Regions from separate parts of the Lysinibacillus sp. SGAir0095 genome, predicted to be linked through region 1. Evidence: riboswitches for the same ligand, from Rfam matches in the RefSeq annotation. Region 1 holds a riboswitch; each other region holds the start of a gene.
What was found. Region 1 has a riboswitch for thiamine pyrophosphate ahead of C1N55_RS03130 (ABC transporter substrate-binding protein). Riboswitches for the same ligand answer to the same signal wherever they lie in the genome.
Positions count from the first base shown of each region.

Region 2: it holds a riboswitch for thiamine pyrophosphate, as region 1 does, so the genes downstream of both, thiT (energy-coupled thiamine transporter ThiT) here and C1N55_RS03130 (ABC transporter substrate-binding protein) in region 1, are expected to answer to the same signal.
Region 3: it holds a riboswitch for thiamine pyrophosphate, as region 1 does, so the genes downstream of both, thiM (hydroxyethylthiazole kinase) here and C1N55_RS03130 (ABC transporter substrate-binding protein) in region 1, are expected to answer to the same signal.

Region 1 covers NZ_CP028083.1:621,297-624,575, reverse strand. The annotation lists gene C1N55_RS03145 (hypothetical protein) at 1-320, opposite strand, end outside; gene C1N55_RS03140 (GNAT family N-acetyltransferase) at 526-1,026, opposite strand; gene C1N55_RS03135 (hypothetical protein) at 1,141-1,413, opposite strand; TPP riboswitch at 1,637-1,746, shown strand; gene C1N55_RS03130 (ABC transporter substrate-binding protein) at 1,856-2,872, shown strand; gene C1N55_RS03125 (thiamine-binding protein) at 2,875-3,165, shown strand; gene C1N55_RS03120 (ABC transporter permease) at 3,165-3,279, shown strand, end outside.
Region 2 covers NZ_CP028083.1:3,491,074-3,494,352, forward strand. The annotation lists gene C1N55_RS17280 (hypothetical protein) at 1-28, shown strand, start outside; gene map (type I methionyl aminopeptidase) at 51-803, opposite strand; gene thiT (energy-coupled thiamine transporter ThiT) at 1,139-1,696, opposite strand; TPP riboswitch at 1,820-1,927, opposite strand; gene C1N55_RS17295 (magnetosome magnetite crystal formation protein family) at 2,061-2,393, shown strand; gene C1N55_RS17300 (AAA family ATPase) at 2,588-3,279, opposite strand, start outside.
Region 3 covers NZ_CP028083.1:3,956,229-3,959,507, forward strand. The annotation lists gene thiD (bifunctional hydroxymethylpyrimidine kinase/phosphomethylpyrimidine kinase) at 1-574, opposite strand, end outside; gene thiM (hydroxyethylthiazole kinase) at 571-1,311, opposite strand; TPP riboswitch at 1,479-1,577, opposite strand; TPP riboswitch at 1,632-1,731, opposite strand; gene rpsI (30S ribosomal protein S9) at 1,896-2,288, opposite strand; gene rplM (50S ribosomal protein L13) at 2,311-2,748, opposite strand; gene truA (tRNA pseudouridine(38-40) synthase TruA) at 2,963-3,279, opposite strand, start outside.

The DNA of each region.
Region 1 (3,279 bases):
AGAATAAAGCCTAAGATAAACACAAAAAATGAATTCCGGAACGCTTTTAATTCGATTAACTTATCCAGTTCATCTGCAAATTTTGGTTCCCTCTCTTTTGTTGTCATTCTAAAGACAATATTAAAAAGAATACTGATGATAATATGTGCCACGATTGAAAACACTGTCAGAATAAGTACGAAAGAACTCCAATAATGAAAGGTTTCCATCGACTCCAGACCCTCTTCAGGGTAACGCGGGTACATATACAAGCAATAGGATACAAAAATAAGGATGGCACTAATCAATGATACGATGCTCTTCTTTTCTTGATAGGTCATCTCTTCACCTCCCATGTATACTTCATTTTACATCATGTAAAGTTTGTTATACATATTGTATGTTGAACCATACAAAAAGTTAACTACAAATTACATTAGTTTTCCAAAGAAATTTCTTCTGCTATTTGTTCAACAAAAAAAGGAGTTGCCTCATATGTAGTTTGAGACAACTCTTTTTAATTGAAATATAGTACTTTATTTAATTTTATAGTTTCTTTCCCAAAATTACTAAATCTCTTTTTACTCCGTCCAAAGTAGCCACTTCCGGGAGATGCGCCCATCTATCGAAGCCAAATTTTTCAAATAAGCGAAGACTTGGTTCGTTATGGCCAAAGATGAAACCTAGTAAAGTCTCAACTCCACAGCTTGGCGCGACCTCTATTACTTTGGATAATACTGTTTTTCCAAGGCCATGTCCTCTAAAATTTTCATCTAGGTAAATGCTAACCTCTGCAGTTGCTTGATAGGCAGGTCTTCCATAAAAGTCTTGAAGGCTAACCCATCCACAGATTTCCCCACTTGTTTCCACTACCCATAGAGGTCTTTTAGAAGGGGTATGCTCATGGAACCACTTCAATCGATCTTCAACCGTTACCGGCTCAGTGTCTGCTGTGACCATTCTGCCTGAAATCGTTGAATTATAAATCTCTACAATTTTCGGTAAATCTTCTAATGTGGCGTCGCGAAATGTAATTTCTAGTGTCATAAAATCTCCTCTTCCAAGTTTTAAATTCATGTTAATTCTATTTACACCGGATTACAATAAAATCTTTCACAAAGATTTGCAAAAGAAAAAGTGCTTCTAAACTTGTAGAAACACTTATCTTCTCATTCTCTTAAAAATGCCGAGATATACAAGAACAAATCCGATAACTTCCAGTAAAACAAAGCTATAGATCATCACTGTAAATCCTACAAAACCGTCCCCTTCATCCATCCCAAATAAAATCCCCGCAATCCAAGACAGTAAAGGTGCGATGGCAACGATGGCCGCTACACCCCATATTAAAAGCTTTTTTTTCGTGGCCTTGTTGCGACTAATATAAACTGCCAATACGATGGCGAGTACTAATATAATGATAGCTATTGGCACTGTTTTTCTCTCCTAAGTTATTTCTTTTTAAGCTATAGATTCTCTTTTTTAATTATATCAAAACTCTTCTATTCCTGTAACATGGTCAACACTTAGAATTCTAATTATGTTCGGGCTGACGCTAGAAGTTTGCCGCCAATTCTATTATTCTCTATCATATTTTAGAATAATATTGAACTTTTATCACAATTATGTCTAAAATAGGAAATGTAAGTTCATATCAAGAAGAATGTAGGGGGGCTGGTTTAGCCAGCTGAGACTGTATCCGTATGATACTAACCCTTTGAACCTGATTTGGTTAACACCAGCGTAGGGAACATTGGCTTCAATTTGATTTTCTTTCATGTTGAAATGAATGTTGGTTACGTCTGGGATGATTTTGATCCTGGGCGTTTTTTATTTCTTCTTTTTATGGATTAATTCATTCTATTGGAGGATTCCCATGAAAAGACTTTACATCTTAGTAATGATGGCAGTTTTCGCGCTTGTTGGCTGCCAATCGAACGAAACAGAAACAGACTCGAACGCTTCTAACGAGCAACCGAAGGAAAATTTAGAAAAAGTAACCGTTGTGTTGGATTGGACACCTAACACGAACCACACTGGACTTTATGTCGCCAAAGAAAATGGCTATTTTGAAGAACAAGGTTTAGAAGTTGAAATCATTCAACCAGGTGATGCAGGTGCCGATCAGCTTGTAGCTTCAGGTAAAGCAGAATTTGGTGTAAGCTACCAAGAATCGATTACGCTCGCTCGAACACAGGATGTCCCTATCGTATCCATTGCAGCTGTGATTCAGCACAATACATCCGGTTTTGCCTCACCAGCAGACAAAAATATTGATTCGCCAAAGGATTTTGAAAATCGAGTATATGGCGGTTGGGGCTCCCCTATCGAACAAGCCGTGTTGGAAACACTAATGAACACTGAAAAAGCAGATATCGATAAGCTAGATATCGTCAATTCGGGTAATGCCGACTTTTTCACAATGGCTAATCAAGGAATTGATTTTGCTTGGATTTATTACGCGTGGACAGGCATTGAAGCTGAACTTCGGGGAGAAGACATCAATATGGTGTATTTAACAGACTATAGTGAAAAACTGGATTACTATACTCCAGTCCTTGCAACAAACGAAAATATGATTGAAGAAAAAACGGAAACGGTGAAAGCCTTTGTAACGGCAGCCTCTCAAGGATATCAATTTGCAATTAAAAACCCGGAGGATGCAGCAGCTATCCTTTCTAAAGCAGCTCCTGAATTAGATACTGAGCTTGTACTAGAAAGTCAAAAATGGCTTGCAGACAAATATCAGGATGATGCACCGCGCTTTGGCGAGCAAAAACTTGAAGTTTGGCAAAATTATGCGGATTGGATGAAAGAAAACGGTGTTTTAGAAGGTGAATTTACCCCTGAAACAGCATTTACAAATGAATTCCTACCGGAAAAAGGAGAATAAAAATGGCAAATTCATTAATTAGTGTACAAATCATTCCAAAAACAAAAGAACTTGAAGATGTAATCCCATTTGTTGATGCAGCAATCGCAATTATCGATGCAGCTGGTGTGAAATATAAAGTTCAGCCCTTAGAGACAACAATGGAGGGGGAACTTTCAGAGCTTTTACTTATCATAAAAAAAATGAATGAAAAAATGATTGAATTAGGTAGTGTCAATGTAATTACTCAGATGAAAATTTTGTACCAACCAACTGGAATTTCGATGGAGACATTAACGGAGAAATATCATTAATGCAAAAGATGGGTATGCATGGAGGAAGGTCGCTTTTCTTCCTCCTCTTTTTATTTCTGCTTTGGGAGCTGCTCATACGAATAACAGAGACACCAAAATGGCTATTGCCTGCTC
Region 2 (3,279 bases), 1.3 Mb from region 1:
AAAAAAGAATCCTGTACACTTGAAATAACCTCAAGTGCCAGGATTCTTTTTTAGTCCTCAATTTGTGTAAGAATAATCGGTTTATCTTTTGTAACAACAATCGTATGTTCAATCTGGGCAACAAGGGATTTATCTGGTGTGATAAATGTCCAACCATCTCCCGCTTCCACAATATGCTCCGCTTTTTCGGAAATAAATGGTTCTACCGCTAACACCATTCCTTCTTTCAGGATGGTAGTATCCCAAGCATCAAAATAGTTTAATACATGTTCTGGCTTTTCATGTAAAGCACGCCCTACACCATGACCAGTTAAATTCATAATCACTGTTAACCCATTATCTCTAGCTTCACGTTCTACTGCTTTACCAATTTGATTTAGTTTTGATCCCGCTTTAACTTTTGTCATTGCTCGTTCAAATGCAGATTTTGCTACTTTACAAAGCTTTTCTTTTTCAGGGTGACCATCTCCCACAACAAAAGAAATTCCTGTATCTGCAAAATAGCCATCGAATGAACCAGATACATCAATATTTACCATGTCACCTTCATTTATAACTCTAGAACCGGGAATACCATGTGCTACCTCGTGGTTGACACTAATACAAGTAAAGCCAGGGAAATCATACTCCCCTTTAGGACCTGAAATTGCTCCTGCTTCTTCAAACATACGGCCGCCAATTTCGTCTAATTCCTTTGTTGTAATACCTGGTTTTGTTGCTGCTTTCATGGCATCACGAATTTCAGCACAAATTCGTCCAATCTTTTTTAACGCTGCTAACTCTTCACTTGTTTGTACAATCATCTTAAATGTTCCTTCTTCCTATTTACATATCTCTATATAATATACCACAATCATAACAAATTATTGGGCATGTAATCTTGAAGAAGGGCTTTTGAATTCAAATATTATAATACGTTCTTTAGCCAACATATAATTCACAAATATAAATTTTGATTTAGTGTTCCTTAGGTGAGTAGCCTGAGTACACACGAAGCTCGAGCCAATTTGGGATAGCAATGTGTTTCATCCACCTTATGAATCGCATCTCACTTCCATCTCTCCCTAACAATACGTTTCCTCGACGGTTTAATAAATTGAAAAAGACGACCTTAATTACTTCTGGTCGTCTTTGTCATTTATTTTGTTTGTAAAAGTCTTGGGGCTGCAGTGAAAATTAATGAACCTACGATGGCTGTTAGGATGATTGCTGGAATCATATAAGAACCATTATAAATTATTGTATATAGCCAAACATTTTGATCGCCTGCGTATTCACTAAAGAAAACAGCACCGGCAATTGCATGTGCTGCGTAGCGCAATAGTCCGCCAACTACTATCCCCAATACAATATAAAGGGTAATGTTTTTCTTATTAACTTCATGAGCTGCTCGAAGAATTTGTTTTCGGAATATGCCTGCAAGACCTACAACTGAGAATGCTACTCCATAATCAAGTAACGCTTGAACCCAATGTAAGATGTAAGCTCCAAAACTCATTTGTAAAACACCAATTAGTAAGCCTGTGGTAATACCTGCTAAGATTCCCCAACGCACCGCCATGATGAGGATAGGTAACATTACAAAGCTAATGGAGCCACCTTGAGCCCAGAATTTAAATGAAATTTGGTCCAGTACCAGACCAATACCCGCAAAAATCGCAATCTCAACGAGCATTAATAGTTTTTTATTGTTCATAACAAATCTCCTCTCTTTAATTCAATTGGAACCTAAGAGAAGGATAGAAATCCTAATAATATAAAGTCTAGATTTCTCCAAAAATAAAAATGGCGCCAGGACAGAGCCTAAACGCCAATTGGAGTCGGTTTCTATCCACATCCCTACGCAAGTACTAGCTTACAGGTTCAAAGAGTTAATGCAACAAGTGCATAATCTCAGCTGACTTCATCAGCTCCCCTTGTGGTAAATACATTTTGTTTAATTGTTAGAACATTACTAATTGTATCAAACTATATGTTTTTTTCAACTAGAATATGAATACGAATCCTTTATATTGTCAATCACTTCCATATATAATTAAAAATTATAACGAGGTGAATACATGGAAAATAATAATAAAATACTTTCTGCCATTTGTTATGTTAGTTTATTGTTTGCACCTTTTTTATTGCCTATTATCGTTTACTTCGTCATTAAAGATAAAGAAGTAAAGTACCATGCAAAACGCGCAATGCTATCACACTCCATTCCCACAGTTCTTTCTATTCTTTTAGTTATCTTGGGGTTAATCGGCGTATTTTCTATGAACTATGACAATATGAACGGATACATTATGAAGATGTTCATTTTGATGGGAATTTATTTTGCTATCACGATCGGAGTGATCATTTGGAATTTAGTTCAAGCCTATCGAGTTTTCCGGGTAGGTTTCTAAAGTACCTTTTAAGGGTATAGTTCTTATAAAGGTGAAGGAGTGCATTATCTATGAAATTGGGAAAAACCATAAAAACGATTATGAAGGTGGCACCAATTGTATATCCCATAATCAAAAAAGTAATGGATAAGAAAAAATCATCAAGGACAGGCTATAAAATAAACGGCAGAGACTACTAAGGTCTCCGCCGTTTTTTACTTAAGCAGAAAGGACGTTTTACTATAGCCCTCTTTTAATTTTTCGACCTGTAAAATGGCAGGAATTGCTGCTTTCAACTCGGATACGTGTGAGATAACGCCAATGATTCGTCCGGATTTTTGAAGATCAATCAATGTATCAATTGCTTTCATTAGGGATTCTTCATCTAAGGAGCCAAAACCTTCATCGATAAACATCGTATCGATTTTCACATTCCCTCGGAAGCTTTGAATTACATCCGCCATTCCTAGAGCCAGACATAAGGAAGCATTAAACTTCTCTCCACCGGATAACGATTTAACATCTCGCGATTGACCTGTATACGTATCGTACACATCTAGGCTTAAACCACTTTGGCGTCCGTGGGATTCCTGTCTATCTGAACATTGTAAATAATATTGTCCATTTGATAGATTTTTTAATCGAATATTGGCCGCTTCTGTAATTTGTTCTAAATAACCCATTTGTACATATCGTTCAAAGGATATTTTTTTACCATTTTGACCGCGCAATAGATTGTATAAATCGATTATTTGACTAGACATCTCCTCAAGCTGGAATATCTTATCTGCAACGTGATCTAATTTCTCGGAGAAGTCTATGGCTTGGCGTTCATATTCGAGTGAGCGATTAAGTGTTTGAAGCGTATTTTCATATTCGAGCTTTAATGTATTTAACGCCTCTTCAA
Region 3 (3,279 bases), 810 kb from region 1:
TAAAGAAACCACCGTTCCAATAAACAGTGTCCGCAGCAAATTCTCCAGCTAAATGACCTCCTTTCATCACTACATACTGCACGCCCATTGCCAATAGCTTTTTCGCTGCTAGTTCGATATCTTTGGCATTACATATAGACATCCCTGTAAGTGTCTCTGCTTCGGGAATGTTCGGCGTACAAATTGTCGTCAGCGGAAGTAATTTTGTTTTTAGCGCCATCACTGCTTCCTCTTGCAATAAACTCGCTCCTCCTTTGGCAACCATGACTGGATCAACGATAAGGGGAATATTTTGTCCTTTCATCACATCTGCTACAATCTCAATGAGTTCAGCAGAAAAGAGCATGCCTGTTTTAACTGCTTGAACATTAAAATCTGATAGTACAGCATCTAATTGTAGTTTCAAAAATGCAGGTGCGACTTCAGAAATTCCATGGACGCCAAGTGTATTTTGTGCTGTGAGGGATGTAATGGCTGTGGTACCAAATACACCAAGCTCCTGAAATGTTTTGACATCGGCCTGAATTCCCGCGCCTCCTCCAGAATCTGAACCGGCAATTGATAAGGCTATCATTGGCATCCCTCCGCTAATTTTTGGAGTGTATTAATGAATTTGAACTGGAATGTCCCTAACTCTTTGCCACTTTGTTCACTTGCTTCTTTATATTGTTTTAACGTAGAAGCCAAATCCTGCATTGGTTGCTCGCTACTTGCTAATACTGCTGCGCAAATAGCACTTAATAAGCAGCCTGTTCCAGTCACACGGGTTGCATATACATTTCCGCCATGTACTTGTATAATGTCTTCCCCATCAGTCACTAGATCAGCCTCACCTGTTACAACAACGATGCATTTGTACTTCCTTGCAACCTCTTTTGCCACTTGGATTGTGTCCATATCACCCTTGCCACTATCGACACCACGAGACTCCCATGCGACACCGTAGATTGAAGCCAGCTCTCCTTCATTACAACGAAGTACATCGATCTTAATCTGTTCAAGGAGTTGCATAACGACATTTTTACGGAAGGGTGTTGCCCCAACGCCTACAGGATCTAGAACAACTGGCACACCGCATTCATTTGCCTTTTTCCCGGCAACAAGCATTGCCTCACTGGTGCGGGTATTGACTGTCCCAATATTTAAAAGCAAAGCACCTGCTATCGAAACCATATCTCCTACTTCTTCTACTTCATCTGCCATTACTGGTGAAGCCCCGATAGCCAGTAAACCATTGGCTGTAAAATTCGCTACAACATAGTTCGTTATACAATGAACAAGTGGTTTTGCGTGATTAATTTTCGTTAGCATAGCCTCTCACCTCTTCCATCTAGTTTTGTTGCATGCATGGCATTTTGTCCTTGTCCATCTGATTCTGTTTGAAATTTCTTCAAAAAATGCATCTCCTTGTCCTCCTTTTAGTGATTCCAAGAGCAAAAAAGCCTCTACTTTAGATAGTAAAGGCCAAAAAAAGGTAGACTACACCCTTGATTGCTCCCTACGTCAGTCTTAACTGTCAGGTTCTAAGGGTCAGGTTTTAACCTTCTCAACACGAATGTGTCCCCCCGCAATTAAAGTAATTTTGCAAAAGAAAAGCTCTCCTCGAAAAAAGGAGAGCATACAAGCACATAGATAATTTGTACGTTGCTCCCTACGCCCGTATTAACGGATCAGGTTCTAAGGGTCAGGTTTAACCTTCTCAACACGAATCGTGTCCCCCTGCAAAACATTTAATTAAATTCTATATTACACGAAATTAATGAAAAATCTATATTTGTTTGAAATATTAGGTGATTTTTACCATTAACAATGAAAAAATATATCGTCCTTAAAACCTCATTTCCATAAAAAAAGACCCCCAAAGCAAATGCTTTGAGAGTCTTGAAACGCCAAAATTAACGTTTTGAGAACTGAGGCGCACGACGAGCACCTTTAAGACCGTATTTTTTACGTTCTTTCATACGTGGGTCACGAGTTAGTAAACCTGCAGATTTAAGTGCTGGACGGAAATCTGGGTCAACTGATAGTAACGCACGAGCGATACCGTGACGGATTGCACCAGCTTGACCTGTGAATCCACCACCGTTTACGTTTACAAATACATCATAGCTACCTTTAGTTTGAGTTGCTTCTAATGGTTGGTTGATGATTAAGTGTAAAGTTTCGAATGGTAAGTACTCTTCGATACTACGGTTGTTGATAACAATTTTACCTTCGCCTGGTACTAAACGTACGCGAGCTACTGAGCTTTTACGGCGACCTGTGCCGATATATTGAACTTGTGCCAAGGGTATATCCTCCTCTTAATAATTATCCGCGAAGCGTATAGCTTTCCGGTTTTTGTGCTGCATGTGGGTGTTCTGCTCCAGTATAAACGTTAAGTTTACCGAACATTTTACGTCCTAAAGAGTTTTTAGGAAGCATCCCTTTAACTGCTAATTCGATCATTTGTGTTGGGTATTTGTCTTTCATTTCGCCAGCTGTACGTTGTTTTAAACCACCAGCGAATTGAGTGTGACGGTAATAAATTTTACCTTCTAATTTGTTACCTGTTAAATGAATTTTGTCAGCGTTGATTACGATAACAAAGTCACCTGTGTCTACGTTTGGTGTGAATGTTGGTTTATGTTTACCGCGTAAGATAGCAGCTACTTCAGAAGCTAAACGTCCAAGCGTTTGACCTTCTGCGTCAACTACTAACCATTTACGATCTACTTCGTGACCTTTAGCCATGAATGTTGTACGCATTTATATATCCTCCTAATCGATTCGATTACCGTTATTTTTCATTAGTATACACTTATAAGTTTCGGGGCTTATTTGTGGTGGTAATGAAAATACCATATGTCATCTTATAATATATTTACACATAAGTCAAGAAAAAAAGCAACACACCTGGACGTGTTGCTTATTTATTTTAGCACACATATCTAAGTACGTGTATGACCAGATTTTGGGCGTTCTATGTCTCATTTTTATAGAAAACTTTCTCAAGGTAGAGACCCTGTGGTGGTGCGGTTTTACCCGCATTTCCGCGATCCATTGAAGCAACAATTTTCTTTAAGTCTCCTGCTTCTTTCTTCCCTATACCAACTTCCCACAAGGTACCGGCAATGATTCGTACCATGTTATATAAAAAGCCGTTACCTTCTATGACCATATGAAGCTCTTCTCCCTGCCAGGAGAAGTTCAATGAATGAACAGTACGAACTTTATCTACTACACTTGTATTCGCCGCACAGAAGCATGAGAAATCATGGGTACCGATAATATATTGTG